DNA from 2 places in the Kluyvera sp. NPDC087067 genome. Region 2 is predicted to be linked to the other one. Evidence: predicted binding sites of a transcription regulator. Region 2 holds the regulator's gene; the other holds the start of a gene.
The links. Region 2 encodes PurR, which represses purine synthesis genes. Its sites were predicted from a motif close to CANGCAAACGTTTGCNTG; they were not measured.
Positions count from the first base shown of each region.

Region 1: purE (5-(carboxyamino)imidazole ribonucleotide mutase) is a predicted target of PurR. The motif match lies at 11,203-11,220, and genes of this name have one in related genera.

Region 1 covers NZ_JBIUZS010000004.1:262,480-277,660, reverse strand. The annotation lists gene ACIPDS_RS12890 (acyltransferase family protein) at 52-2,070, opposite strand; tRNA gene ACIPDS_RS12885 (tRNA-Arg) at 2,871-2,947, opposite strand; gene folD (bifunctional methylenetetrahydrofolate dehydrogenase/methenyltetrahydrofolate cyclohydrolase FolD) at 3,194-4,060, shown strand; gene ybcJ (ribosome-associated protein YbcJ) at 4,062-4,274, shown strand; gene ACIPDS_RS12870 (metal-dependent hydrolase) at 4,405-4,926, shown strand; gene xapA (xanthosine phosphorylase) at 5,210-6,043, shown strand; gene tsgA (MFS transporter TsgA) at 6,092-7,297, shown strand; gene ACIPDS_RS12855 (LysR family transcriptional regulator) at 7,321-8,256, shown strand; gene cysS (cysteine--tRNA ligase) at 8,381-9,766, opposite strand; gene ppiB (peptidylprolyl isomerase B) at 9,952-10,446, shown strand; gene lpxH (UDP-2,3-diacylglucosamine diphosphatase) at 10,450-11,172, shown strand; gene purE (5-(carboxyamino)imidazole ribonucleotide mutase) at 11,291-11,800, shown strand; gene purK (5-(carboxyamino)imidazole ribonucleotide synthase) at 11,797-12,864, shown strand; gene mnmH (tRNA 2-selenouridine(34) synthase MnmH) at 12,973-14,061, shown strand; gene ACIPDS_RS12820 (porin) at 14,199-15,181, opposite strand, start outside.
Region 2 covers NZ_JBIUZS010000001.1:695,833-711,013, reverse strand. The annotation lists gene slyA (transcriptional regulator SlyA) at 1-428, opposite strand, end outside; gene ACIPDS_RS03445 (DUF1656 domain-containing protein) at 624-860, shown strand; gene ACIPDS_RS03440 (efflux RND transporter periplasmic adaptor subunit) at 870-1,730, shown strand; gene ACIPDS_RS03435 (FUSC family protein) at 1,727-3,751, shown strand; gene ACIPDS_RS03430 (aldo/keto reductase family oxidoreductase) at 3,794-4,690, opposite strand; gene ACIPDS_RS03425 (DUF1289 domain-containing protein) at 4,740-4,979, opposite strand; gene ACIPDS_RS03420 (TetR/AcrR family transcriptional regulator) at 5,122-5,718, shown strand; gene ACIPDS_RS03415 (alkene reductase) at 5,775-6,872, shown strand; gene gloA (lactoylglutathione lyase) at 6,944-7,351, shown strand; gene rnt (ribonuclease T) at 7,456-8,103, shown strand; gene ACIPDS_RS03400 (Grx4 family monothiol glutaredoxin) at 8,251-8,595, opposite strand; gene ACIPDS_RS03395 (C40 family peptidase) at 8,935-9,765, shown strand; gene sodB (superoxide dismutase [Fe]) at 9,889-10,470, shown strand; gene ACIPDS_RS03385 (MFS transporter) at 10,548-11,714, opposite strand; gene ACIPDS_RS03380 (YnhF family membrane protein) at 11,875-11,964, opposite strand; gene purR (HTH-type transcriptional repressor PurR) at 12,259-13,284, shown strand; gene punR (DNA-binding transcriptional activator PunR) at 13,302-14,213, opposite strand; gene punC (purine nucleoside transporter PunC) at 14,325-15,181, shown strand, end outside.

The DNA of each region.
Region 1 (15,181 bases), on a different contig from region 2:
AAAACCCGCCGAAGCGGGTTTATAAAAGCACTGAAATTATACAGCACATATTCACTTAGGGAGTATTAACGGTGCTACAAATCTTGAACCATACTTGTTGAAATGACTTCTATCCTTATAGATCTCATGACCATCAGCAAATAATGTACACTTTTGTGCATCGCACAACGTCTTCGATAAGTCCACAACCCTCAGTTCTGGATAATCTTTAGCAACTCTATACACCATCTCTTTATATGTCTGATGGGCAGCATTGTTATCATAGATAGCACGATCATATGAGCACTTTTCTCCTGCACTGGAAAGTCGTAGCGGACGAACAATACATGCTTTAGGGTCGAATTGTAATTCGGGATTATCGATAACCATTGTTACATGCTTGCCAGCAGTTGAAAGGACATTTAACGTTCTACGCATTCCTGCCTCAAGAATTTTTCCGCTATCTTTTTCTCCAGGATTAAGGATGTCAATTGCATTATGATAGGAGCAACCTGGGTTGTGTGCTAAAACCACATCTGTAATTTTTTTGTCCTTAAGAACATAATCGTATGCCTGATTGATAAGCTTGTAAGTGTACCTACGCCCTTCAAATTCTGCTTTATTATTCATACCAGAAGCGACGTTTATGAACGGAGACGCACAGCTCGCTGGGAACACAGCAACCCCCCTGTCCTTATATAACTCACTCAGTCCAAGATACAAATGATTTGTATGGGAGTCGCCAATTAAAGCTATTTCATTCTGTCCTGAACTTTTTTGCATAGCGCAAAGGTTATCTGTTTTATTCTTCCAGTCAGGGAACCTCTCGTCACATAACTTTATAGTGTCTTTCATGAATGCATGGATATAGGCATCATCTTTGATTTCCGTTACTGATTTTTCAAGCCTTGAAGGAATACCACCACTCATGAAGATGTACAACCCAGTGCAGCCGATTGTAACCATAACCATTATCAGGCCGATAGTTTTCTGGAAGGGATAATTCCCTCCCCTTAGATTCTTTTCAATGAAACGGTATGATAACCATGCTAGCAGGACGGAGAGGCCAACAATCGCCCACTGGATTTTATATGTCGGATAACCGCTTTCCATTATGTATGAAAAAGCTATTAATGGCCAGTGCCACAAATAAAGTGGATAACTTATCAATCCGAACCAAATTACGATACGTCTTGATAGAATAAATTTATTAACAAATGCATGGGGCCCAGCAAGGATGAGCATCACAGCCCCAAAAACAGGCGCAATGGCATACCACCCTGGAAATGCGAGTGATTCCGTATAGCTATACATGGCCATTACGATCACACATAATCCTGTTATTGAGATTAGGTGTCTATATGACGATCTACCATCACTATTTATAAATAGTGATACTATAGCTGGAACATTTCCATTGAATCTGGAAGAAATTGTTTTTTTATTTACCTGGCACCAGGCAAGGCAGCTACCGGAAAGTATTTCCCAGAATCTCATAACTGGAGAGTAAAACGTTAGAGACTGATTTTGCTCTATAAAATGAATATTTATGGAAAATGTCAGCACTAATAGCGCCAACGCCATGAAAATAGGATTTATAATCTTCCTAAATAAGACTAGAAGCAGAGGCCAGACAATGTAGAATTGCTCTTCAACAGCAAGGCTCCAAAGATGGAGAAGCGGTTTACTGATCGAAGCTGAGTCAAAGTAACCTGATTCACTGAGTAGAACAAAATTTGAGATAAAAATCGAGCTTCCTGCAACATGCTTTCCTAACTGGGCATATTCATCCGGGAATAATGCAAACCAACCGAATACTAATGAGAAAACCAACACAGTTGTTAGTGTTGGAAATATACGTCTTATACGACGTACATAAAAATCAACAAAGGAAAAACTATCATTGTTAAAGTTTTTAAGAATAATTAGTGATATGAGATACCCTGAAATAACAAAAAATATATCTACACCAACATACCCGCCTGTGATGGAATCAGGAAATGCATGAAATAGGACAACAGGTATTACAGCTAATGCACGTAAGCCATCAATATCTGGTCTATATTTAGGATGAGTTGAATTGCTAGCCACTGGAATAGTCCGTTACGATGAAATCGACGCAGATGCTATCACAACTATCCCACTACAGCCACAGCTTGCTTGTTACCATACCTTCAACGTAACACTTTCACATGCGCCACACATACCAATGTGTAACCTCAAACCGTTACCTATGAAATTTAGTAGGCTCTAACCTCAACGCTAATCGCCATAGTTGAAACCTCCGTTGATTTCTTTATCGCCCTGTAGCGCAACCTTCGGACAAGGATATCCTAACCACAACAAATTAAATCATCTTGCCGAAGTTTTATACTCTACCGCGAAAGTAAAATCATTAATCATCATTTTTATAAAAAGTGCTCGCCCCCGGAATCGGCTTCTTTTTATAATTTAACTTTATTCTAATACTCAACAACAGTTATTAAGGTATTTTCTAATAAAAATATCGATATTTATTAGCAATTATCTGTTAATATATTTCTTTAAAAGACATTGTCATTTTTTATCACGGCCTTTATTCCACTAAATAAATATAAAGCAACCTGAAAGAAGTGTTCTGATTAAATGTCACTTGATAGTAGATATAATTAATTCTAATGGGTAATTAATTGGATCTGACTTTTTTAAAAAATTCAGTTGCATTGTTATGGCAAAGAATATACGACATCATATAATCTGTGGCTGCCAATGTTCTTCAACTAAGATGTACAGTGCTAACATTAGCTTTACCTATGCGTTCCTGTTCTTCTCATCTACTACCTATATCAAAGCCTTTCAGACCTTGCCGAGCGGAACACTTTTGAGTTATTACATGACTCTTTGAGTTGAAATGGTGCGCCCTGCAGGATTCGAACCTGCGGCCCACGACTTAGAAGGTCGTTGCTCTATCCAACTGAGCTAAGGGCGCACTGGGGAACTTCTTGATGGAGTGAAGCGCGTGGAATTATACGGTCACAGACAGTTGAGTCAATCCATTTCCATGCGAAACCTGCACTGAATGTGGAGATGGATAAACTAACGCCAACTATCGCTCAAGTCTTCAACAAAACGACTTTCCGGTGAAAACTCGCAAACGATAACTGACAGCGAGCCTCGCATCTGACAAAATATGTCCATCCCCCCTTCGTTAATGACAGATGGAATAATTTCCCTGATGGCAGCAAAGATTATTGACGGTAAAACGATTGCGCAGCAGGTGCGCTCTGAGGTTGCGGAAAAAGTTAAGGCTCGCATTATAGCCGGAAAACGCGCCCCTGGGCTGGCCGTTGTGTTGGTTGGCAGCAACCCCGCATCGCAAATTTATGTCGGCAGCAAGCGTAAAGCCTGCGAAGAGGTGGGCTTTATCTCCCGCTCCTACGATCTGCCGGAAACCACCAGCGAAGCTGAACTGCTGACGCTGATTGATACTCTGAATGCCGACACCACTATCGATGGCATCCTGGTGCAGCTTCCGCTGCCTGCGGGTATTGATAACGTGAAAGTTCTGGAACGTATCGACCCGGACAAAGATGTTGATGGTTTCCATCCGTATAACGTGGGTCGTCTGTGCCAGCGCGCGCCGCGCCTGCGCCCATGCACCCCGCGCGGTATTGTGACGCTGCTTGAGCGCTATAACATCGACACCTATGGTCTGAACGCCGTGGTAATTGGCGCGTCCAACATCGTGGGTCGTCCAATGAGCATGGAGCTGCTGTTGGCTGGCTGCACTACCACCGTGACCCATCGCTTTACCAAAAACCTGCGCCACCACGTCGAAAACGCCGATCTGTTGATCGTGGCAGTTGGCAAACCTGGCTTTATTCCGGGTGAGTGGATCAAAGAAGGCGCCATCGTGATTGATGTCGGGATCAATCGCCTTGAAAGCGGTAAAGTAGTCGGCGATGTGGTGTTTGAAGATGCCGCCGCGCGCGCGTCTTACATCACCCCGGTACCGGGCGGCGTTGGTCCAATGACCGTCGCAACCTTGATTGAAAACACCTTACAGGCGTGTGAAGAGTATCACGACGTGGAGAAGGCATAAGATGGCAACATTTTCTTTAGGTAAGCATCCGCATGTGGAACTCTGTGACTTACTAAAACTGGAAGGCTGGAGCGAAAGCGGCGCACAGGCGAAACTCGCCATTGCCGACGGTCTGGTCAAAGTTGACGGTGTGGTAGAAACCCGCAAACGCTGCAAAATCGTTGCAGGCCAAACCGTGAATTTTGAAGGCCATAGCATCACCGTAACGGCGTAAGCCCCACCGGTCACCCGGCAACGCACCGCGATGCCGGGTTCATTTTTGTGCAATTTCAGAATTACGCCCTGCTGCATAAAATGCCTCAAGCAGCGATACTCTGTACTCCTTTGGCTGAAACGGATTACAGATGCCAACCATCATCACTCACGCCGCCGTCCCGATTTGTCTGGGTTTAGGTCTTGGCACTCGCGTTATTCCACCACGCTTGCTTTTTAGCGGCATCGTCCTTGCAATGCTGCCCGACGCCGACGTGCTGGCGTTTAAGTTCGGCATTGCCTACGGCAACGTATTTGGCCATCGCGGCTTTACCCATTCGCTGCTGTTCGCTTTTCTGGTTCCTCTACTCTGCGTAGTGATAGGCCGACGATGGTTTCACGCAGGGCTTGTCCGCTGCTGGCTGTTTTTGACGGTGTCACTGCTTTCACACAGTTTGCTGGATTCAGTCACGACAGGCGGTAAAGGCGTCGGCTGGCTGTGGCCGTGGTCGGATGAACGCTTTTTCGCCCCGTGGCAGGTGATTAAAGTGGCCCCCTTTACGCTTTCTCGCTATACCACGCCGTATGGGCATCAGGTGATTTTGTCGGAGCTGATGTGGGTATGGCTACCGGGTGTAGTAGTGATGGCATGCCTGTGGTGGCGTCGGCGGTGAGTCTGGGGGGCCGGGGCGGGCGACCTTTTTACGCCGTCATCCGGCGCTCCCAAAAATGATACTACGGGCAAAGTGAAGCCCATCACAAATCATCACACCCGGCGCCCCGCTTTCGCAACGCTAAAACGTATAGCCGATACGTAATTCATTGATTAATAAAACCCTAAAATCATCGTCGTTGTAATCAATACGATAATCATATCAATAACAGCATTTATCGAATTGGATTGGCAATCAACGGTTCCCCAGAATAGCGCGAAACATCCCTGATTCTGGAGTTCCTATGTCACCGTCAATCCTCAACAATGCCCCTTATGAAGCCGTCGACATCCTTCGTGCTGCCAAACCTGGGTTTACTCCGCGTATCGCCCTTATCCTCGGCTCAGGCCTCGGTGCGCTGGCTGACCGCATGGACAATAAAACCACGCTCTCCTATGAGGAACTTCCGGGCTTCCCGGTTAGCACCGTCATTGGCCATGCGGGAGAAATTGTCATGGGGACGCTGCACGGCGTACCGCTTATCTGCATGAAGGGGCGCGGTCATTTCTATGAAGGTTTAGGCATGGGCATCATGACCCAGGCGGTGCGCACCTTTAAGCTGCTGGGCTGCGAGTTTATGTTCTGCACGAATGCTGCCGGTTCGCTTAATCCCGCCATTCCAGCCGGCAGCCTCGTCGCCTTAAACGACCACATCAATACCATGCCCTCCACGCCGATGGTTGGCCCCAATGATGACCGCTTCGGCCCGCGCTTCTTCAGCCTGGCAAACGCCTACGATAAGGATTTGCGCACCCAGCTTCATCAGACGGCCAAAAGCCTTGAAATTCCCCTTCACGAGGGCGTTTTCGTCTCTTATCCTGGCCCGAATTTCGAAACCGCCGCTGAGATCCGCATGATGCAGCGTATGGGCGGCGATGTGGTCGGTATGTCGGTCGTCCCGGAAGTGATTGCCGCGCGCCACTGTGGGCTGAAGGTGCTAGCGGTTTCCGCCATCACCAATATGGCAGAAGGGCTGAGCGATGTAGAACTCTCGCACGAGCAGACGCTGAAGTGCGCAGCCATGGTGACCGACGACTTTATCCGTCTGATTGGCCAGTTCATAAAACAGTTAGCCTAATCCTCGAATGTTCGGCGGGCAGCCTCCTGCCCGCCTGGAGAGATATTTATGTCAGACACCTCATTTTCTCGTGCGAATTTAAATGCCGTCTCGTATCTGAGCTATTACTTTGTCGGCGCGCTTGTTTCTACGCTGGGCATCGTGCTCGGCCCGTTGTGCGCGGCATTCCATAAAGATCCAAGCTTTATCGGTCAGGTCTTTACGCTGATGAATATCGGCATGTTTATCCCGATTATGCTGGGCGGTATCCTGATGCGTAAATGGGGGCTGCAAAAGCCGCTGGTCATTGCAGCGGCAGTGACCGTCCTCATTAGCGCCATTCTTTTTGTTTCCCCTACCCTGACCCTGTTCAGCTTTGCGGTCGCTGGTATCGGCGCCTGTGGAGGGATTTTCATGACCATCGGGAGCTATCTGGTCGTGCGCATTAATCCCGATGAAAAGAGCCGTTCCTCAAGCCTGATTTTTACCGACTTCTTTTTCAGTCTTGCTGGCGCAACGCTCTCCTTCCTGCTCGCCTGGCTATTCCGCATGGGGGCAAGCTGGGTTGCGATGTACGGGATCATGGGAGGATTGGGCGCACTCATGCTGGCGCTGACGGCCCGCTGCCGCTTTCCAACCACCGAGGCGGCTGCGCCAGAACAGCGCAGCGTAACCGCCGCACGGGAGCCGTGGGGGCCATCAATTTATTTGATCTGCTTTGCGCTGTTTGCCTTCTTACTGGCTGAACCTATCTTCACCATGTGGACGCCAGGCTATCTGCAATTCCGCTTTCATCTCCAGCCACAGGACGCGGCGCTGTATACCACCGTCTACTGGGTGGCTAAAGCGATTGGTCTGTTCCTTAATCAGTTCACCGTGAAGTGGATGAAGCTACGCACCTTCCTGCTCGGCTGCACCTGCATCGGTCTGGCGGCCATTACGCTGATTGCCAACAGCGGTAATACCACGCTGATTCTGCTGGCCTGCGGGGTGTTCGGTTTCTTCAACTCCGGGCTGTTCTCAGGGCTGATGAGTTACGGCTCGCTGCAGGTGAATCAGAGTTCACCGACGCTTATCTCCGCCCTGCTCACCTGTGGCACCGTCGGTACACTGCTGTTTGCCAGCGTCTCTTCCCTGGTCAACGGCCACTTCGGCCTGCACGGCGCGCTCAATACCGCGACGATAGCCTATACGATACTGTTAGTGGTGCTGGCTGTTGCTATCGTTTGTAGCCGCGCAGAACGTCTGCACACCACCGCGCAGGCGGTTGTTTGACAACAAAAAAGGAGGGAGGCATCATGGCCCTCCCTCCTTTTTTTCCCGAACAGTCAATGAACGATGCCTTGACCAATAATCGTATTAACATCCGCGCTCTACGTTATTTTCAGGCTCTTGCCGAAGAATTACATTTTGGGCGAGCTGCCGCGCGGCTGAACATCTCCCAGCCACCGTTAAGCATGCAGATCAAAGAGCTGGAAGAGACGCTGGAAACCAGACTGTTCGAACGAACCAGTCGTAAGGTTGCGTTGACTCGTGCAGGTCAGGTGTTAAAAACTGAGGTGGACCGAATCCTCAACGCCACGGAGCAGTCACTTAACTACGTGCGTCAAATTGGCCGCAGCGAAAACCAGCACATCAGCATCGGCATTGTCGGCAGCGCACTGTGGGGGACGCTACTGACCCGGCTCAAAAAATTCAAAGCCACGCATCCCGACGTTGACTGGAGCCTGCATGAGCTGTCACAGCATCAGCAAATCGACGCCCTGCGCGCTCGCACCATTGATATCGCCATTAACCGCAACGTCCTGCCTTATGCGCAAGCCCATATTCGCAACCAGCTCATCTCCCATGAATCCGTCGCACTTGCCGTACCGGACACCGATCCGCTGGCCCAGCTGAAAGTTGTACCGTTAAGCGAACTCGCCACAAGGCCGCTTATCTCGCTGTCTTTCCAGCAAAGCGATTTTGCGCGTCAGCTTTATGACCGCTGTGCGGAAGCCGGATTTTACCCGCTCATCGCACATCAGGTGAATGAACCGCAAACGGCGCTGGCGCTGGTGAGCGCGGGAATGGGCGTGTCGTTGTTGCCGGAGACCTGCGGGCTTATCCACTGGCCAGGCGTGCGTTTTTTACCGCTGGAGGAAGCCGTACCGGCGGATCTTTATGCCTTGTGGTATGACGAACCGCTAACTGAGCTGATGACGGCGTTTGTGGCGGGGTTACAGGGGCATTAACACGAAGGGAGCCCCGGAGTCGGCGCTACATTTCGATGTAGGCCGGATAAGGCGAAGCCGCCATCCGGCACTACCGGGTAAATTGCCGGATGGCGGCTTCGCCTTATCCGGCCTACGTGCAGAGTTACTTACGACGCCAGGTAGTACCCTGCGGGCCATCTTCCAGCACGATATTCATGGCGTTAAGACGATCGCGCGCGGCGTCGGCTGCCGCCCAGTCTTTGGCTTTACGTGCATCAAGACGCTGCTGGATCAGCGCTTCAATTTCTGCGACTTCACCATCATCTGCCTGCGCGCCGCTTTGCAGAAATGCTTCCGGCTCCTGTTCCAGCAAGCCCAGCACTGAAGCAAGCTTACGCATGTGTGACGCCAGCGCATTAGCGGCGTGCGCATCTTCCGTTTTCAGGCGGTTCACTTCGCGGGCCATATCGAACAGTACCGAATAGGCTTCCGGGGTGTTGAAATCGTCGTCCATTGCTTCAATGAAGCGCGCTTCAAACGCTTCGCCACCCGCCGCCGCCACGGATTTATCGGTGCCACGCAGCGCGGTATACAGACGTTCAAGGGCCGAACGGGCCTGCTTTAAGTTTTCTTCACTGTAGTTCAGCTGGCTACGATAATGGCCGGACATCAGGAAGTAACGGATGGTTTCCGCATCGTAATATTTCAGCACATCACGTACGGTAAAGAAGTTGCCCAGCGATTTAGACATTTTCTCACGGTCAACCATCACCATGCCGGAGTGCATCCAGTAATTCACGTATTCGCCGTCGTGCGCACAGGTCGACTGCGCAATTTCGTTTTCATGGTGCGGGAACATCAAATCGGAACCGCCGCCGTGAATATCAAAATGGTTACCCAGCTGTTTGCAGTTCATGGCGGAACATTCAATGTGCCAGCCCGGACGGCCTGCACCCCACGGGGATGGCCAGCTTGGTTCACCCTCTTTGGACATTTTCCACAGCACAAAGTCCATCGGGTTACGTTTAACGTCAACAACGTCTACGCGCGCACCCGCCTGTAGCTGGTCCAGATCCTGACGTGACAGCTTGCCGTAATCAGCATCGGTTGGCACGTCGAACATCACGTCACCGTTGTCCGCCACGTAGGCGTGGCCTTTGGCGATGAGCTGCTCGGTGATTTCAATGATTTCAGGAATATGGTGGGTTGCACGCGGCTCCTGATCCGGACGCAGAATATTCAGCGCGTCGAAATCGTTGTGCATTTCAACGATCATGCGGTCAACCAGCGCCACGAAGCTCTCGCCGTTCTCATTGGCACGTTTGATGATTTTGTCGTCAATGTCGGTAATGTTACGCACATATTTCAGCTTATAGCCAAGAAAACGCAGGTAACGTGCGACGACATCAAAAGAGACAAACGTACGACCATGGCCGATGTGACAGAGATCGTAAACGGTGATACCACACACGTACATACCGACTTCACCGGCGTGAATAGGCTTAAATTCCTCTTTTTGGCGCGTCATTGTGTTGAAGATTTTTAGCATCGAGAATTCCATGTTTACGTGTGTGAACCGGGCTTTCGCCTGAAACGGCATATTCTACCCGTAATTCAACCCGGAAGCAGCACACAATGCAAGGTGATCGATGTGCACGGTTATGCTATAACAAGCACCTATATGCCGCTTAACTGCGGGCTAAAGCACCATACTAAACGGAACAGGATGCAGAAATGGTTACTTTCCACACTAATCACGGCGATATCGTCATCAAAACGTTCGACGACAAAGCGCCGGAAACAGTCAAAAACTTCCTGGACTACTGCCGCGAAGGTTTCTACAACAACACGATTTTCCACCGTGTTATTAATGGCTTTATGATTCAGGGCGGCGGTTTCGAGCCTGGCATGCAGCAGAAAGAAACCAAAGAAGCCATCAAAAACGAAGCGAACAACGGTCTGAAAAACACCCGTGGTACGCTGGCAATGGCGCGTACCCAGGCTCCACACTCAGCGACTGCGCAGTTCTTCATCAACGTTGCGGACAACGATTTCCTGAACTTCTCCGGTGAAAACCTGCAGGGTTGGGGCTATTGCGTATTCGCAGAAGTGGTTGAAGGCATGGACGTTGTTGATAAGATCAAAGGCGTGTCTACCGGTCGTAGCGGCATGCACCAGGACGTACCAAAAGAAGACGTTATCATTACTAGCGTGACCGTCAGCGAGTAATTGGTGGCGACACTTTTTATTGCAGACCTGCATCTGCAAACCCAGGAACCGGCGATTACCGCCGGTTTTCTGCGTTTTTTACACGGTGAAGCGCGCAGCGCCGATGCGCTGTACATCTTAGGCGACCTGTTTGAAGCCTGGATTGGCGACGACGATCCTAATCCGTTGCACCGTGAAATTGCCCGTGCGATAAAATCCCTGACTGATTCCGGCGTCCCCTGCTACTTCATTCATGGCAACCGGGATTTCCTTATTGGTCGCCGTTTCGCGCACGAAAGCGGCATGCAGTTGCTCCCTGAAGAGAAAGTGCTCGACCTCTACGGCCGCCGGGTGCTGATTATGCACGGCGACACGCTGTGTACCGACGACCCGGGCTATCTGGCGTTTCGCGCCAAAGTTCACACCCCGTGGATCCAGAAACTGTTCCTCGCCTTACCGCTGTTTATCCGCCGCCGCATTGCGCAAAGAATGCGCGACGACAGCAAGGCCGCGAACAGCAGCAAGTCGATGGAGATTATGGATGTCAACGCGCGGGCCGTGGTTGAGATCATGGAAAAGCATCAGGTGCAGTGGCTTATTCATGGGCATACCCATCGCCCGGATATCCATACCCTGACTGCCAACGGCGAAATCGCTCATCGTGTCGTGTTGGGTGCCTGGCACACGCAAGGCTCTATGGTGAAAGTCAGCGCCGACGACGTCGAGCTTATCCCCTTCCCGTTTTAATTTTTCCATCTGATTCCCCCTCAACCTGCTTACGCAACCGTTTTCCTTGCCCATTTTCCGTGGTATTCTCTGTGGCCTCTAAGTCGTGTGCAGCACACCCACAGGAGTTTTCAGACGCATGTCTTCGCGCAATAATCCGGTACGTATCGCCATCGTGATGGGGTCCAAAAGCGACTGGGCTACCATGCAGTTCACCACAGAAATCCTCGATATTCTGAATGTTCCTCACCACGTTGAAGTGGTTTCCGCCCACCGCACCCCCGATAAACTGTTTAGCTTCGCCGAAGCGGCAGAAGAGAACGGTTATCAGGTGATTATTGCCGGTGCCGGCGGTGCTGCGCATTTACCCGGAATGATTGCCGCCAAAACGCTGGTGCCCGTGCTGGGCGTGCCGGTACAAAGCGCGGCGTTAAGCGGCGTCGACAGTCTCTATTCTATTGTGCAGATGCCGCGCGGTATTCCCGTGGGCACGCTGGCAATTGGTAAAGCGGGAGCGGCCAACGCTGCCCTGCTCGCGGCGCAAATCCTGGCTCAGCATGATGCGGAACTGCATCAGCGTTTGCAGGCCTGGCGTAAAGCACAGACCGATGAGGTGCTGGATAACCCCGATCCGCGAGGTGCGGCATGAAACAGGTCTGCGTATTGGGCAACGGTCAATTAGGCCGTATGCTGCGCCAGGCGGGTGAACCGTTAGGAATTGCCGTCTGGCCCGTGGGTCTGGAAGCCGATCCGGCTGCTGTGCCCTTCCAGCAAAGCGTGATTACCGCCGAGATTGAACGCTGGCCGCAAACCGCGTTAACCCGCGAACTGGCGGAGCATAAGGCTTTCGTCAACCGTGACGTCTTCCCGATTATTGCTGACCGTCTGACGCAAAAGCAGCTTTTCGATAAGCTCGGCCTTGCCACCGCGCCGTGGCAGCTTCTGGCGAGCGTCGAGGAGTGGCCTGCGGTCTTTGACCGTCTGGGCGAGCTGGCTATCGTTAAGCGCCGTACCGGCGGCTACGATGGCCGCGGCCAGTGGCGTCTGCGCAAAGACGAAACCGCACAGCTGCCGGACGACTGCTACGGCGAGTGCATTGTCGAGCAAGGGATCAACTTTTCCGGTGAAGTCTCGCTGGTTGGCGCTCGCGCTCATGATGGCAGCACCGTATTTTATCCACTGACGCACAACCTGCATCAGGAAGGGATCCTGCGCATGAGCGTTGCCTTCCCACAGGCGGATGCAAAACAACAGGCGCAGGCCGAAACGATGCTTTCGGCAATTATGCAGGAGCTGGACTACGTTGGCGTGATGGCGATGGAGTGTTTTGTTACCCCCGCCGGGCTGCTGATTAACGAGCTGGCGCCGCGCGTACATAATAGCGGTCACTGGACGCAAAACGGGGCGTCAATCAGTCAGTTCGAGCTGCACTTACGTGCGATAACCGACCTGCCCCTGCCGCCGCCGGTGGTCAACAGTCCTTCGGTGATGATTAACCTGATCGGCACCGGGCTGAATTACGATTGGCTGAAGCTGCCGCTGGTGCATCTGCACTGGTACGACAAAGAGGTGCGTGACGGGCGTAAAGTTGGCCACCTGAACCTCAATGACAGCGATACCGGTCGCCTGAGCGCCACGCTGGAAGCGCTGGTTCCTCTCCTGCCCGCCGAATACGCCAGCGGCATTGCCTGGGCGCAAAGTCGTCTGAAATAGGCCTTTAGTGCCGGGGAGCAAACTTACGCTTCCCCGGCCCCCTCATCAAAGCGTAAAATCCTCTCTTAACCGCAACACTCCCCCGTTGGTATACAGAAGGATTTCCCCATGAATAATGGGACGGATTACTGCGCTATTCTGCGCGCAGAAACGCCCATCATTGACGTTCGCGCCCCCGTCGAATTTGCGCAAGGCGCGATGCCTGCCGCCGTCAATCTACCGCTGATGAACGACGATGAACGCGCCGCCGTGGGCACCTGCTACAAACGTGAGGGCGCCGATGCCGCGCTGGCGCTGGGGCATAAACTGGTCGCTGGAGAAACGCGTCAAAAGCGCATTGAGGCATGGCTTGCCGCCTGCGCTAAAGCGCCACAAGGCTACTTATGCTGCGCACGCGGCGGGCAGCGTTCACATATCGCCCAAAGCTGGGTTAAAGAACAGGGTATTGATTATCCGCTGATTGTCGGCGGCTACAAGGCGCTGCGTCAGGCGGCGATTCAGGCCACCGAGACGCTGGTGCGCCATCCGATCGTGCTGATAGGCGGCTGCACCGGCAACGGCAAAACGCCGCTGGTGCGCGAACAACCGTTAGGGATCGATCTCGAAGGGCTTGCCCACCACCGAGGGTCGTCGTTTGGCCGCACGCTAACGCCTCAGTTTTCTCAGGCGACCTTTGAGAATCATCTGGCGACCGCGCTGCTTAAAGCCGCATATCAGCAGGACAACGTTCGCTGGGTGCTGGAAGATGAAGGCCATATGATCGGCGCGAACCATCTGCCGGAATGCCTGCGCGATCGTATGGCGCAGTCGCCGATCGCGGTGGTTGAAGATCCGTTCGAACTGCGTATAGAGCGCCTGCGTGAAGAGTATTTCGCGCGCATGCATCATGACTTTATCGCCGCCTATGGCGAAGAACAGGGCTGGCAGGAGTACAGCGAATATCTGCATCATGGGCTGTTTGCGATCCGCCGCCGTTTAGGGCTCCAGCGCTTTGCAGAATTGACCGCCGCGCTCGATCTGGCGCTCGCAGAGCAGCAACGCAGTGGCTCCACCGAAGCGCATTTTGCCTGGCTGGTACCGCTGTTAAACGACTATTACGATCCGATGTACTGTTATCAGTTAGAGAAAAAAGCGGACAAGATTGTGTTTCGCGGGACGTCGGAAGCGGTCATAGAATGGTTGGCGGCAAGTCTGTGAATGACCCAAAACAGTAGCCCGGCCAAAGGCAGTGCGCCGATCCCGGGGTCGGCTAAACGCCTCGCCCGGGCTACAGGATAACGTAGCCCGGCCGAACGCAGTGACGCCGGGAATGCCCCAGCGTCACTTTTAGACGATTAGAAATCGTAACGCAGACGGACCAGGTTCATATCACCCAGGTCGTCGGTGCTGGAGGTAAAGACGTGTTCGTAATCAACACGGAAACCATAATCCAGCTGGAAGCTAATACCCACACCGTTGTCGATGCGCTGGTAGTTGCGACCATTCACGTATTCAATACGGTCACCCATGAAGTATGGCTGAACAGATTTAAGCGCATACTGGCCAACCGGGATTTTGTAACCCGCGAAGTATTCCACACCCCAGGCATCACCCGCGAAATAGTCGTTAACAGACGATTTCTTGGTGGTCATGAAGTTCTGATACCAGCCGCCGCCAACAGAGAAGGTCCAGTTGTCAGGCGTCCAGCTTAATGCGGTACCAACGATATTTTGATCGTAGGATTTGCTGTCATTGTTGTAGGTGGTGTTCATTTCAGCACGGGTATAGTTCCATGCAGTACCCCAGGTGAGGTCGTCGGTGATATGGTAATCCACACCCAATGAACCGCCGCCTTTACGTTTGTAAAGCAGGCCGTTGTTTTTGTTTAAGTCATCGTTGAACAGATAAGATGCGTAGAGATCGACATCGCCAACGGTTTTCTTATATTTCAAAGATTTACGGGTACGATAAGAACCATCGTAGTCGCCGTTAATACCGTTACCTGGAGCCTGGGCAATCATGTCATAGTCCCAGATATCGGTTTTCGCGCCCACCACATCGTAGTAGATGCTGTTTTGTTGACCGAAGGTCAGCGTACCCCAGGTATCGCTCTTCAGACCGGTGTAAAGCATACGACGAGTGGTGTCGTTAGCACCTTCAGCGTAGTGGTTATCCCAGTCAAATACCGCAGGGATGTTCACGCCGAGTTCGTAGTAGCTCACCCAGCTAATATCATCGAACAGGTAATAGTCTGCTGCGAAACGGAAACGAGTACCGCCGTCAAAACCGTTACGTTTGTAACCGTTTTTGCCGTCATTACCGTTCATGTTCTGGAACT
Region 2 (15,181 bases):
TGTAACTCGATGATATTTTGTTCCAGCTTGCGGATAAGCGTGGTCAATAAAGTCAGTTCCTCAGCAGAAACGCCCGCCAGGATATCACCACGGGTATGGCTAATCACCGCCTCCATCTTCTCGATGAGAGGTTCCGCTTTCTCCGTTAACTTAATGCGTTTGGCACGACGGTCATTCGCACAGGTCTGGCGAGAGATTAAGCCTTTCTCTTCCAGTTGGTCCAGGGTTCGAACCAGTGACGGCTGTTCAATGCCAATCGCTTTAGCCAGTTGGATTTGCGACTGTTCAGGTGGAAGCTGATGAATATTATGCAGCGTAACCCAGTGCGTCTGCGTCAGTTCCAGAGGTTTCAGGCGATGGTCAATCAGAGCACGCCAAATGCGCACCAACCGTGCCAGATCAGAACCTAATGGCGATTCCAATTTCATCTCCTTATAATTAGCTTGCTAAGTTATTATACTGATTTTAGAATAGTGTGCAGTATTTAAATTAGCAAAACAAATGAATTGCCACGTGCCCGCAAACGCGCGTCATGGATTACACTGTTACAAATGATGTTTATTTATTTCAAAACACGACATAACATCGAACCATAACGTCATAATCGCAAAGGATTTTTGCTTGTGAAGTCGAATTTCAACATTCCCGGGCTACCGCTACAAGATCTCGTCGTGGGCGCATCAATTTATTTTCCACCTTTATTCAAAGCGGTTCTTCTCGGCTTCCTTTTTTGGTTGCTAATCCACCGAACCTTACGCGACTGGATGTATGCCGGCGATATCTGGCACCCGCTGTTAATGGATCTCTCTTTTTTCGCCCTTTCCGTCTGCCTTGCGCTGATGATTCTGGTCTGGTGGTAACGTCGTCCTATGAAAAAGCTTAAATATTTCTCCACGCTGTTAATCGCGGCTCTTGCCATCGTTGCCGTCTGGTTTGTCTGGAATTATTACATGCAGTCACCGTGGACCCGCGATGGCAAAATCCGCGCCGAACAGGTGGATGTTACGCCTCAGGTTTCCGGCAGCATACTGACCCTCAACGTCAAAGATAACCAGTTCGTGAAGGCGGGTGAGACGCTGTTCACCATTGATCCGACGCCGTGGAAGATTGCGCTGATGAACGCTGACGCAAAGCTGGCTAAAGCCCAGTCTGAGCTGTCCCGCGCCAGCAATGAAGCCGCTCGCCGCCGCGGTCTCTCCGCTAATGCTATCTCTGCAGAAGATCGTGAAGCCTCTAATATGGCGCTAAAAGTGGCCCAGGCTAACGCCGACGCTGCCAAAGCTGAACGAGCTCATGCCCAGTGGCAGCTTACGCAAACCGATGTCAAAGCGCCCGTTGATGGATGGGTCACGAATCTGACCACTCGCGTCGGTAACTATGCCGCCATTGGTCACCCGGTGTTTGCACTCATCGACAGCCACTCATTTTATGTCGTGGGATATTTTGAAGAAACGAAGCTGCGCCATATCCGGGAAGGTGACCGAGCTGATATCGTTTTATACAGCGACAATAAAAAGTTACAGGGTCACGTATCCAGCATCGGTCGTGCGATTCACGATCAGAGCCTGGCGGCTGACGGTTCACTGGTTGCCGATATCAAGCCCACCATCCCATGGGTTCGCCTGGCCCAGCGTGTTCCTGTGCGTATTCAGTTTGATGCTCTGCCAGCCGAGACTTTATTGGTCGCCGGGACAACTTGTACCGTTTCTATTGTCGGTAAGCCGCAATGACCTTTCCCAGCCTGACGTGGGCGTCACTGCCGTGGGTTAAAGCGACGTCGCCGCAGTGGCGCTATGCGCTGCGCAATACCTTCGCCATGTGTCTGGCGCTGAGTATTGCCTATTGGCTGAATCTGGATGAGCCCTATTGGGCAATGACCTCCGCCGCGGTGGTCAGTTTTCCCACCGTAGGCGGGGTAATCAGTAAAAGTCTGGGCCGCATTGCCGGCAGTTTATTGGGTGCCAGCGCCGCCATTTTGATTGCCGGACACACCATGACCGACCCGTGGTTTTTTCTGTTCGCCATGTCAGGCTGGCTGGCCTTGTGTACCTGGGCCTGTGCGATGTACACCAACAACGTCGCCTATGCGTTTCAGCTAGCAGGCTATACCTGCGCTATCATTGCCTTCCCAATTATTAATGTGGTGGACGCCACCAGGCTCTGGGAAATTGCCCAGGCGCGCGTTTGTGAAGTGATCGTCGGTATTCTTTGCGGCGGCCTGATGATGATGATCCTGCCCAGCACCTCGGACGGTAGCGCCCTGCTCACGGCATTGAAAAATATGCACGCCCGCCTGCTGGAACATGCCAGCTTGCTTTGGCAACCGGTGACGACTGACGCGATTCGCTCAGCACACCAGAGCGTAATAAGCCAGATCCTGACCATGAACCTGCTGCGCATTCAGGCATTCTGGAGCCACTATCGGCTGCGCAGACAAAATAAGCTACTTAACTACCTGCTACACCAGCAGCTACGCCTGACCAGCGTTATCTCCAGCCTGCGCCGCCTGATGATGAACTGGCCGGATGCGCCACCGACGATTCGTCCGGTGCTGGAACAATTGCTGCAAGCGCTCGCTAAACCCAACTGCGACGCCTACACCGTCGCCCGTATTATTGCGCCGCTGGCCCCTCACGATCGGCAAAATTACCGTCATCATGCCTTCTGGCACCGTCTGCGTTACTTCTGCCGACTCTATATCAGCACCAGCCAGTGGCTGCGGCGGCTGGAAAGCGCCTCGGCTATCACCGAGTTTTCCGTCCCGGCCGCCCCTGCACTGATGCGACATACAGACCATGCGGAAGCCGCCTGGAGCGGCATCCGCACCTTCTTTGCGTTAGTCAGCATCGGCGCTTTGAGCATCAGCACGCAATGGGAATCGGGCGCAGCGGCACTGACGCTGGCGGCAATTTCCTGCGTTTTGTACTCAAACGTACCGTCCCCCTACAGTTCATTGACCTTATTATTGCGTACGCTGGTGCTGCTCTCTATTTTCAGCTTTGGCGTGAAATTTGGTTTGATGGTGCAGATAAGCGACCTGTGGCAGTTTATGCTGTTCCTGTTCCCGTTACTGGTGACGATGCAGTTGCTCAAGCTGCAAATTCCCAAGCAGGCCAGGCTTTGGGGATCGTTAATTGTCTTTATGGGATCGTTTATCGCCGTCACCAATCCGCCGGTTTATAACTTTGCCGATTTCCTCAATGATAACCTGGCCAAAATTATCGGCGTTGGGCTAGCCTGGCTGGCCTTTGCCGTACTGACGCCGGGTTCTGACGCCCGTAAAAGCCGCCGCCACATCCGTGCGTTACGGCGTCACTTTGTCGATCAGCTGAGTCGTCATCCCGATAACAGCGAACATGAGTTTGAATCCCTTGTTTATCATCACGTTAGCCAATTAAGCACCAGTCAGGACGAACCGGCTCGTCGCTGGTTATTACGCTGGGGCGTGGTGCTGCTGAACTGTTCGCATGTGGTATGGCAACTACGCGGCTGGGAAGCGCGTTCAGACCCACTCTCGCAGGTGCGCGATATGGCGATTGGTCTATTGCGCGATGTGATGAGTGAACGAGGAGTGCAACAGCGTCCGTTGGCGGTCACGTTGCAGGAATTACAGCGAATTTGCGACGTTCTTTCCCACCATCATCAACCGGCTGCGCGCGAGCTGGCTTCTATTCTGTGGCGTCTTTACTGCTCGCTTTCACAGCTTGAAACGGCGCCGACGCCCGGTACGCTCACCGAGCAGACGGCGTGAGAGATGAGAGGCAGACGGTAAAAGCAATCTGCCTCTTGATGCTTACGGTACGTCGTAGCCAAGCGCCGCTTTACGGATGCGGAACCACTGCTGTCGCGTCATATCGAGCGATTGCGCCACAATCGCAGAACGCACGCGCTCAATTTTACCAGAACCGATTATCGGTAACGGCTGCGACGGCAAACGCATAATCCACGCATAGACCACCTGCTCAATACTGCCGGCATTCAGCTCATTAGCCACCTGCGCCAGCTCATCGCGCAGCGGCTGGAATTCATCATCATTAAACAGACGACCACCGCCCAGACAAGACCAGGCCATCGGACGAATACGCAGCTGCTGCAGCTGATCCAGCGTACCATCAAGCAGCGTTGGCTGATGAATCGGGGAGATCTCAACCTGATTGGTTGACAGGGTGAAAGGTAGGCGCGATTGCAGCAAGGTGAACTGCGCCGGGGTAAAGTTCGAGACGCCGAAATGTCGCACTTTTCCGCTCTGGTGTAGCGTGAGGAATGCCTGAGCGACTTCGTCGGCATCCATTAGCGGGTCGGGGCGATGGATTAGCAGTAAATCGAGTACATCCGTCGATAAATTACGCAACGACTGTTCAGCGCTGTGGATGATATGGTTGCTGTCGGTGATGTAGTGCCCGAGGGTATTTTCAGGTTTAGCGGTGGTTGCGATGCCACATTTGGTGACAATTTCCATCCGCTCACGAAGGTGCGGCGCCAGCTTCAAAGCCTCACCGAAGGCCGCTTCACACTGGTAGCCGCCGTAAATGTCCGCATGGTCAACGGTGGTCACGCCGAGATCCAGATGCTCTTCAATAAAGCTCACCAGTTGCCGAGCGGACATGTTCCACTCCATCAAACGCCAGTAACCCATCACAAAGCGCGAAAATTCCGGGCCCTGCGGCGCCAGGGTAATACGTTGAACCATGACCATTTCCTCTAAAAAAAATTGTTCTCGAGTATACGCATTTTTGCGTTTAAAACAGTGAGGGCTGCTGAGGTTCTTCAACGTTATCAGGCTTGGCTGCGCGCAATTGACGCAATAACCGTTGGCGACACAGTCGCAGAACATCCTGCTTTTGCCCATCGCTCATATTTTGCCAGTTAAAGCGCTCCTCCCGGCTGCGAAAACAGCCGCGACAAAATCCGCGCTCATCCGCCTGACATATTCCCCGGCATGGACTTTGAACCGGGAAAAACTCCAGTTGCTCCGCCACGTTAGCCCCCTTTTACCTCGTTATCCTTTCATTGAAGACGTTTAACTCTACGGACGCAACTTTTCTTGGTCATAGAGCTTATCAGGCTGCTTTTTCAAAAATAGAGTTGCATTAGACCAATCGGTCTATTACAGTTCAGCGCATGAGCAAATCTATTGAACATGATACCCGTGAACACATTCTGGCTACCGGCGAGCGTCTTTGTATGCATCGCGGATTTACCGGAATGGGTCTGAGCGAACTCCTGAAAACGGCCGAGGTGCCGAAAGGATCGTTCTATCACTATTTCCGTTCAAAAGAGGCGTTTGGCGTCGCCATGCTGGAGCGGCACTTTGCCGATTATCATCTGCGTCTGGTTGAGCACTTCACGCAGGGCCCCGGCAACTACCGCGACCGCCTGCTGGATTACTATCAGCACACGCTCACCCAATTTTGCCAGCAGGGTTTGATCAGCGGTTGTTTAACCGTCAAACTCTCTGCTGAAGTGTGCGATCTGTCAGAAGATATGCGCGCTGAAATGAACAAAGGCGCTAACCAGATCATGTTTTTGTTAGCGCAAGCGCTGGAAAATGGCCGCCGGGAAGGATGTTTAAACTTTGTCGGTGAAGCCGCAGCGACAGCGCAGGTACTTTACTCGCTGTGGTTAGGGGCGAACTTGCAGGCCAAAATGGCGCGCAGCGCCGCGCCGCTTGAAAGCGCACTCACGCACGTCAGGAATCTGATTGCTGCGCCGGATTAATCACCGGCGTTTTTATTTCTTACATCACTAGACGACCGGTCTACTCAGGAGTCATTATGTCACAAGAGAAATTGTTTACCCCACTTAAAGTGGGTGCGGTGACCGCCCCAAACCGCGTGTTTATGGCCCCACTGACGCGTCTGCGTAGCATCGTGCCAGGCGATATCCCGACTCCGTTGATGGGTGAATACTATCGCCAGCGTGCAAGCGCGGGTCTGATTATCTCCGAAGCAACCCAGATTTCCGCTCAGGCGAAAGGCTACCAGGGCGCACCAGGCCTGCACAGCCCAGAGCAGATTGCCGCGTGGAAGAAAATCACCGCGGGTGTGCATGCTGAAAACGGTCGTATCGCGGTGCAGCTATGGCACACCGGACGTATTTCTCACAGCAGCCTGCAACCCAATGGTGAAGCGCCGGTTGCGCCTTCTGCACTGAGTGCCAATACCCGTACTTCGCTTCGTGATGAAAACGGTCATGCTATCCGTGTCGACACGTCTTTGCCTCGCGCTTTGGAAACCCGTGAAATTCCGGGTATCGTTAATGATTTCCGTCAGGCTATCGCTAACGCCCGTGAAGCTGGCTTCGATTTAGTTGAGCTGCACTCAGCCCACGGCTATCTGTTGCACCAGTTCCTGTCCCCTTCTTCTAACCATCGTACCGATGAGTACGGCGGTAGCGTTGAAAACCGCGCTCGTCTGGTGCTTGAAGTGGTTGATGCCGGGATCAAAGAATGGGGTGCCGATCGTATCGGTATTCGCATATCGCCAATTGGCTCCTTCCAGAACGTCGATAACGGCCCGAATGAAGAAGCAGATGCGCTTTATTTGATTGAAGAACTGGGCAAACGCGGCATTGCTTACCTGCACATGTCCGAACCAGATTGGGCGGGCGGCGAACCGTACAGCGATGCTTTCCGCGAAAAAGTGCGCGCCCGTTTCCACGGCCCAATCATTGGTGCTGGCGCATACACGCCGGAAAAAGCAGAAGAGCTGATTGAAAAAGGGTTAATTGACGCCGTTGCCTTTGGTCGCGCTTATATTGCCAACCCGGACCTGGTAGCCCGTCTGCAACGCAAAGCCGAGTTGAACCCACAGCATCCAGAAAGCTTCTACGGCGGTGGTGCTGAAGGGTATACCGATTATCCGACTTTGTGATCCTTCATTGATAGCGGCGCCTTTGCGCCGCTATACTAGGATATTATTCATAAGTAAGGACGAGGGATATCATGCGTTTACTGCATACCATGCTGCGTGTCGGCGACCTGCAACGCTCTATTGAGTTTTACACCAACGTTCTGGGCATGAAACTGCTGCGCACCAGCGAGAACACCGAATACAAATACTCCCTGGCATTCGTCGGTTACGGCGATGAAAGCGACACCGCAGTGATTGAGTTGACCTATAACTGGGGCGTAGACAAATATGACCTGGGAACGGCTTACGGTCACATCGCGCTGAGCGTTGATAATGCAGCAGAAGCCTGCGATCGCATTCGCAAAAATGGCGGTAACGTCACGCGCGAAGCAGGCCCGGTAAAAGGCGGCGCGACGGTTATCGCGTTTGTCGAAGATCCAGACGGCTACAAAATTGAGTTGATCGAAGAGAAGGATGCCGGCAAAGGTCTTGGCAACTAATCTCCAGCGGGTGCCTTAGGGTACCCGTTTTCTCCTCCCGCCTTTCCAAGCCGCGGCAAAATTTGCCATAATGCGCGCTACTTTTTCTAAGTTAAGAGATTCAGATGTCCGACAATGTGCAGCTCAATGGTCTTTGCGACCGTTTTCGTGGGTTTTATCCCGTGGTGATTGATGTTGAAACCGCAGGATTCAATGCCAAAACGGATGCTCTGCTCGAAGTAGCAGCAATCACGTTGAAAATGGATGAGCAAGGCTGGCTGATGCCGGATAACACGTTGCATTTTCACGTTGAGCCATTTGAAGGAGCCAACCTTGTTCCAGAAGCGCTCGCTTTCAACGGCATTGACCCAAATAACCCGCTGCGCGGCGCAGTCAGCGAATACGACGCGCTGCATGCCATTTTCAAGATGGTACGCAAAGGGATGAAAGATACGGATTGCAACCGCGCGATCATGGTGGCGCACAATGCCACCTTCGACCATAGCTTCATGATGGCCGCCGCCGAACGCGCCTCGCTCAAACGCAATCCGTTCCACCCGTTTGTAACCTTTGATACGGCGGCACTCAGCGGGCTGGCGCTTGGACAAACGGTACTGTCAAAAGCTTGCGCGGCCGCCGGTATGGATTTCGACAGCAGCCAGGCCCACTCGGCGCTGTACGATACCGAACAAACCGCGATTCTGTTCTGCGAAATCGTCAACCGCTGGAAGCGCCTTGGCGGCTGGCCGCTGCCGATAGCCACTGAAGAATAATCGTATAAAAAAAGCGCCGTAAAGGCGCTTTTTATTTTCTGTAGCTGTCTATCGTTGAAACCGTAGGCCAGAAAGCTGCTCGCCATCTGGCATCCCGGGTAGAATGCCGGATGGCGAGCAGCTTTCCGGCCTACACGAACCAGGCAGTTACTCTGCTTTTGGCTCTTCAGCGTATTTTGCCGCGGTCTCTTTAATCAGAGGCTGCAGTTCACCACGCTGGTACATCTCAATAATAATGTCACAGCCGCCAACCAGCTCACCGTCTACCCACAGCTGCGGGAAGGTCGGCCAGTTTGCGTATTTTGGCAGCTCAGCACGAATATCCGGGTTCTGCAGGATGTCGACATAAGCGAAGCGCTCGCCACAGGCAGAAAGCGCCTGCACTGCCTGAGCGGAGAAGCCGCAGCTTGGCAGTTTCGGAGAACCTTTCATGTACAGCAGGATTGGGTTTTCAGCGATCTGGCGCTGAATTTTTTCAATTGTCTCGCTCATTGTCTTGCTTCCTCACACTTCTTTTTACGACAGTAGTCCGCCATTGTAGCGTTTCAGGTCGCGAACCGAAAATAACATTTTGTTCACGCTTTACTATTTTATCGTCTGTTCACTTAAGTTGCTTTATAAATATGTCTTTATCGGCAGTTCACTGAAAAACTTGTTCATTTTTTAGCTCGAGTTGTATCAAATGATGTTTTTTTTTGCAGTTGCTAACGAAACAACGTTTTGGACTAAAAAACAGTATTAACATTTCGTGTTTTTATAGATTAGAATCGTTGGGTTTTGTAAACCATACCCAGGCAAGGATGTACGCCTGATTACTCAGAGGGTTGTTCAGTGGCGCAGATAAAAAAATGGTCGTTCACGCTCTGTGCATTGTTGTTTACATCGTTATCTTTCACGCCGTTGGCGCATGCAACCGGGCATGCCAAAACACCTACGGCGCAAAAATCGCTTCCCGTAAAAGGCAGCGAACGTAAGAAAAAAAGCACAGACACCAAGTCCAACAGCAAGAAAAAATCGTCCTCTACGGCCAGTAAGAAAAAAAACAGCAGCGCCGTGGCGAAAAAGTCAGCACCTTCCTCCAGCCGTAAAAACTCCTCTACGCGTACCGCAAAAGCCAGCAGAAAAGGCAGCACGCTGAAAACGGCTAACCTCGTCACCACCTGCAAACCTGCGCGTAAAGGCCACAAAAAATCCTGCACCACAAGCCCTGCCGAGAGTCAGCCGACGACCATAGCGCAGGCGCACAAAGTTCGCATGCAAAAAGCGCAGAAGACGGCAATGAACAAACTGATGGGCCAGCTCGGTAAGCCTTATCGTTGGGGCGGCAACTCGCCACGTACCGGTTTCGATTGCAGCGGCCTGGTGTATTACGCCTATAAAGATCTGGTCAACATTCGTATCCCACGCACCGCCAATGAAATGTACCACCTGCGTGATGCCCGCCCGGTAGACCGTGGCGAGCTGGAGAGCGGCGATTTGGTCTTCTTCCGCACGCAAGGTCGCGGCACGGCTGACCATGTCGGTGTTTACGTCGGCAACGGTAAATTTATCCAATCCCCTCGTACCGGTCGTGATATTCAAATCACTTCCTTGAGCGAAGATTATTGGGTTCGTCACTATGTTGGCGCCCGTCGCGTAGTCACGCCGAAGACCATTCGTTAATCACTTACCCCGTTTGTTAATAAACGGGGTAAGCTTATCTTTTCTCTCACCTTTTAATTTGCTACTCTACCCTTACTCAATACAAGGTTATTGAGTGCACAAACTATAATAAGGAGAGTAGCAATGTCGTTCGAATTACCTGCATTACCGTATGCCAAAGACGCTCTAGTCCCACACATTTCTGTGGAAACGCTTGAGTACCACTATGGTAAACACCACCAGACTTATGTCACTAACCTGAACAACCTGGTTAAAGGCACCGCGTTTGAAGGCAAAACGCTTGAAGAGATCGTACGTACCTCTGAAGGCGGCGTGTTCAACAACGCAGCACAGGTCTGGAACCACACTTTCTACTGGAACTGCCTGGCCCCTAACGCTGGCGGCGAACCAACCGGCGCCGTTGCTGATGCCATTAACAAAGCGTTTGGTAGCTTCGCGGAATTCAAAGCACAATTTACTGATGCCGCGGTTAAAAACTTCGGTGCGGGCTGGACCTGGCTTGTGAAGAAGGCTGATGGCTCACTGGCCATCGTTTCGACCTCTAACGCGGGTACGCCGCTGACCACCGACGCAACGCCACTGCTGACCGTCGATGTGTGGGAACATGCTTACTACATTGACTACCGCAACGCGCGTCCAAACTATCTGGAGCACTTCTGGGCTCTGGTAAACTGGAAGTTTGTGGCTGAAAATCTGGCTGCATAAGTTGCAAAAAACCCGGCCATCTTCCGCCGGGTTTTATCCATTACGCAGAAGAGTTCCTCTTCTGCGTTTTTATAGACTTACTGACTCGCCAGCGCTTCTTCACCGCGACTGCGGCTACTCAATACCACCACCAACAACGCAAGCCCCGCCACGATTGCCCCCATCACCGGAACAAAGCTATAGCCCATACCGCCTGAAATCACGGCGCCACCGGCTACCGCGCCCAGCGCATTACCCAGGTTAAACGCGCCGATATTGACCGATGACGACAGGCCCGGAGCTTCATGCGCCACGCGCATCACGCGCATCTGTAGCGGAGGCACCACCGCAAAGGTTGCCGCCCCCCATACCACCATGCTCACCGCCGCCCCTAACTGCGTTTGCGCAAGGAACGGAATAGCCAACATGATAACCATTAACAGCAGCAAGAAACCTTTCAACGTTCCGCTCACGGAGCGGTCAGCGAATTTACCGCCCAGGTAGTTACCGATAGAGAAGCCCACGCCTATCAGCACCAGCATCAGGGTAATAAAACCTGACGAGGCATGAGTGATGGTGTGCAATACCGGAGAGATATAGGTATAGAGGGTAAACATTGCCCCTGCCCCCAGTACCGTGGTCAACAGCGCAGAGAGCACCTGCGGACGCACCAGCACAGACAGTTCGCGTTTCACATCCGGCTTCTCCCCCGCTCCACCTTTTGGCAGCGAGAACCACAGGCTTAAAATAGCGATTACGCCAAGCCCTGCGGTGGCCATAAACGACATACGCCAGCCGATGGTTTCTCCAAGCCAGGTTGCAGCAGGCACACCGCCGATATTCGCGATGGTCAGCCCCATAAACATGGTTGCAACCGCACTGGCCTGCTTGTGCTTTGGCACCACGCTTGCCGCAACCACTGAACCCAGGCCAAAGAAAGCACCATGGTTAAGGCTCGTGATAATACGCGACACCATTAAGGTGGTGTAGTCCGGCGAGAACGCCGACAGCACATTGCCGAGGGTGAAGATAGCCATCAGGAAAATCAGCGCATTACGGCGACCGCGATGCGAAAGCAACAGGGTCATTAGCGGCGCGCCTACCATCACACCAACGGCATAGGCGCTTATCAACATACCGGCGGCAGGAATGGAAACATCAACCCCTTTCGCGATAACCGGCAAAAGTCCCATCGGCGAGAATTCGGTGGTGCCGATACCAAAAGCCCCAATGGCTAACGCCAATAAAGGAAAATTCATTTTCATACAAAAGCTCCGCTAAGCCATACGCAGTACGCGGCATGACAACATGGGGCAAAAGCATGACAGCAATCACAGAAAAACAGAAGTGTACAAAACAGCAAAAGATTATTGCTATTTGGATAACAATAAAACGAGAGGGAGCGAATGCTCCCTCACAGGGGGATTAATGCAATATCGCGGTAAACGCCGCCGCGACGATCAGCGCGAGCGCAACGAAGGTAGTACCGAGTGACAACTTAAGGTCGGTGCTCATCAATTTTTCTCCTTTTGATTACCACAGTAAAACTGCGTTTAATCATTTTTGCACACTTAATCGCAAAAATCTTCACAGATTTAGCAGGATGATGGTTTTTGTTCTTCCACTTTGCGTCAGGATAAGTCAAAATTCGACGCTTATTTATAAGCGAACCGGCCATTGACCCCCTCCTGTCGTCCTGTATCGTTTTCCCGGCGAAATGCAATCTGCAAGATTGTACCAGGGTGTGTGAAGGCAAACGTTTTCCTTTCGGTATTTTCAGGGGCAGGCCAGGGTCTGGAGTGAGATGGAATGGCAACAATTAAAGATGTAGCGAAGCGCGCAAACGTTTCCACTACAACCGTATCACATGTTATTAACAAAACCCGTTTTGTCGCTGAAGACACGCGTGAAGCGGTATGGGCAGCGATTAAAGAGCTGCACTACTCGCCAAGCGCCGTCGCGCGCAGCCTCAAGGTTAACCACACCAAATCGATTGGTTTGCTGGCAACCAGTAGCGAGGCGGCTTACTTTGCTGAAATCATCGAAGCCGTTGAGAAGAACTGCTTTGAGAAAGGCTATACCCTGATCCTTGGCAATGCGTGGAACAATCTGGAAAAGCAGCGCGCGTATTTGTCAATGATGGCGCAAAAGCGCGTAGATGGCCTGCTGGTGATGTGTTCTGAGTACCCGGAATCGCTGCTGTCGATGCTCGAAGAGTATCGCAACATCCCGATGGTGGTTATGGATTGGGGTGAAGCCAAAGCCGACTTTACTGACTCAGTCATTGATAACGCCTTTGAAGGCGGGTATATGGCGGGTCGTTACCTGGTGGAACGTGGGCATCGTGATATCGGCGTTATCCCAGGGCCGCTGGAGCGTAACACCGGCGCGGGCCGCCTGGCAGGCTTTATGAAAGCGATGGAAGAGACGATGATTAACGTCCCGGCCAACTGGATTGTGCAAGGCGATTTTGAGCCAGAATCAGGCTATCGCGCAATGCAGCAAATCCTGTCCCAGCACCCTCGCCCCACCGCAATCTTCTGCGGCGGTGATGTGATGGCAATGGGCGCGCTGTGTGCAGCCGATGAAATGGGGCTTCGTGTTCCTCAGGACATCTCGCTTATCGGCTACGATAACGTGCGCAACTCTCGCTTCTTTACGCCTGCGCTGACGACGATTCACCAGCCAAAAGACTCGCTGGGCGAAACGGCCTTCAATATGCTGATGGATCGTATCGTCAGTAAGCGTGAGGAGTCGCAGTCAATTGAGGTCCATCCACGCCTCATCGAGCGCCGCTCCGTGGCTGACGGCCCGTTCCGCGACTATCGCCGTTAAGTCCCTATGCGGACGCCCTATTCCGGCGTCCGCAGCCATTCATCGTTTAACGTCTCACTGTCCCCTAAATACTCTAATAGCCAGCTTAGCGCCGGCGAGGCTTCGCTTTGCTGCCAGGTCAGGCAACAGGCGGCATCCGGGAACGGATTTTCTAAGGTTAAGGCGACCCACTCACCGCTATCAAGCCACGGCTGCGCCCGATGTCCGGGGATCATTGCCGCGCATAGCCCTGCGGAAATGCACGTTTCCGAAGATGCCCAATCGGGGACAACCACTCTTTTCTGGTTATCGAGAAGCCAGGTGGTGCGCTTAGGCAATGAACGAGACGTATCCTCAAGCACCAGTGAGGGCCAGTTGCGCAACACATCATCGCTGAGCGGCCCGTCCATTTGGGCGAGCGGATGGGCATGGGAAACCACACAATGCCAGTTAAGCATCCCCATATCACGAAAAGCAAAACGTCCGCCAATCGGGATAGCCTGGGTGGCACCAATCGCTAATTCCACGCGACCATCCGCCAGCGCGTCCCACACGCCGTTAAATACCTCCTGAAAAACGATAAGCTCGACATCGTTAAAATGACGATAGAAATCTACAATCATCTGTCGCGTTCGCGCCGGTTTAACGATGTTGTCTACCGCAATAGCCAGTTGCCCCCGCCAGCCGTTGGCAATCTGCTGACACTGTTGACGGGTGATCTGCATTTTTTTGATAACAGACCGTCCCTCTTTCAAAAACCAAACGCCCGCAGGCGTAAGTTCCACATCCCGATGGCGCCGTTCAAACAGCGGCACCGCCAGCCATTCTTCTAACTGGCGGACGGTATAGCTCACAGCAGAAGGCACGCGATGAAGCTCCTGCGCCGCCGCGCTAAAGCTACCGTTACGCGCCACGGCATCAACCACTTCCAAAGAATATTCAGACCACATTTTCTGCCTGCAAAAATTTTGAATCCATGACTCAAATATTAGCGTTTCACAACCACCAATGCACTCTCTACACTCTGCGGCATTGTTTATTGATGATAGAAAGGTCGTATTATGCAACCGGGGAAAGGATTTTTAGTCTGGCTAGCAGGGCTGAGCGTGCTGGGTTTTCTGGCAACAGATATGTATTTGCCGGCCTTTGCGGCCATTCAGGAAGACCTGCAAACGCCGGCCTCCGCCGTGAGCGCCAGCCTCAGTCTGTTCCTTGCAGGCTTTGCGGTTGCCCAGCTGTTATGGGGGCCGCTGTCTGACCGTTATGGGCGTAAGCCTATTTTGCTGACCGGTTTAACTATTTTTGCCGTGGGTTGCCTGGGGATGCTGTGGGTGCGCGACGGGACGACTCTGCTGGTGCTGCGATTCGTGCAGGCGGTCGGCGTCTGCGCGGCTGCCGTGACCTGGCAGGCAATGGTCACCGACTATTATCCCGCACAGCGCACAAACCGTATCTTCGCCACCATAATGCCGCTGGTTGGCCTGTCTCCTGCCCTCGCCCCGCTTCTGGGGAGCTGGCTACTGGTCCATTTCGACTGGCAGGCTATTTTCGCGGCATTATTTATCATTACCCTGGTGCTGATGCTACCGGCATTGCGTCTGAAGCCCGCACATAAGAAAAGCCCCACCAGCGAAGAGAAACTGACCTTTATGCGCCTGCTGCGCAGCAAAGACTATCGCGGTAACGTTCTGATTTACGCCGCCTGCTCGGCGAGTTTCTTCGCATGGTTAACGGGTTCGCCGTTTATTCTGCATGAGATGGGCTATAGCCCAACCGTTATCGGCCTGAGCTACGTTCCGCAGACGATCGCGTTCCTGATTGGCGGCTACGGCTGTCGCGCCGCGCTGCAAAAATGGCAGGGTTCTCAGTTGCTACCCTGGCTGCTGGTTGTTTATGCCCTAAGCGTCATAGGTACGTG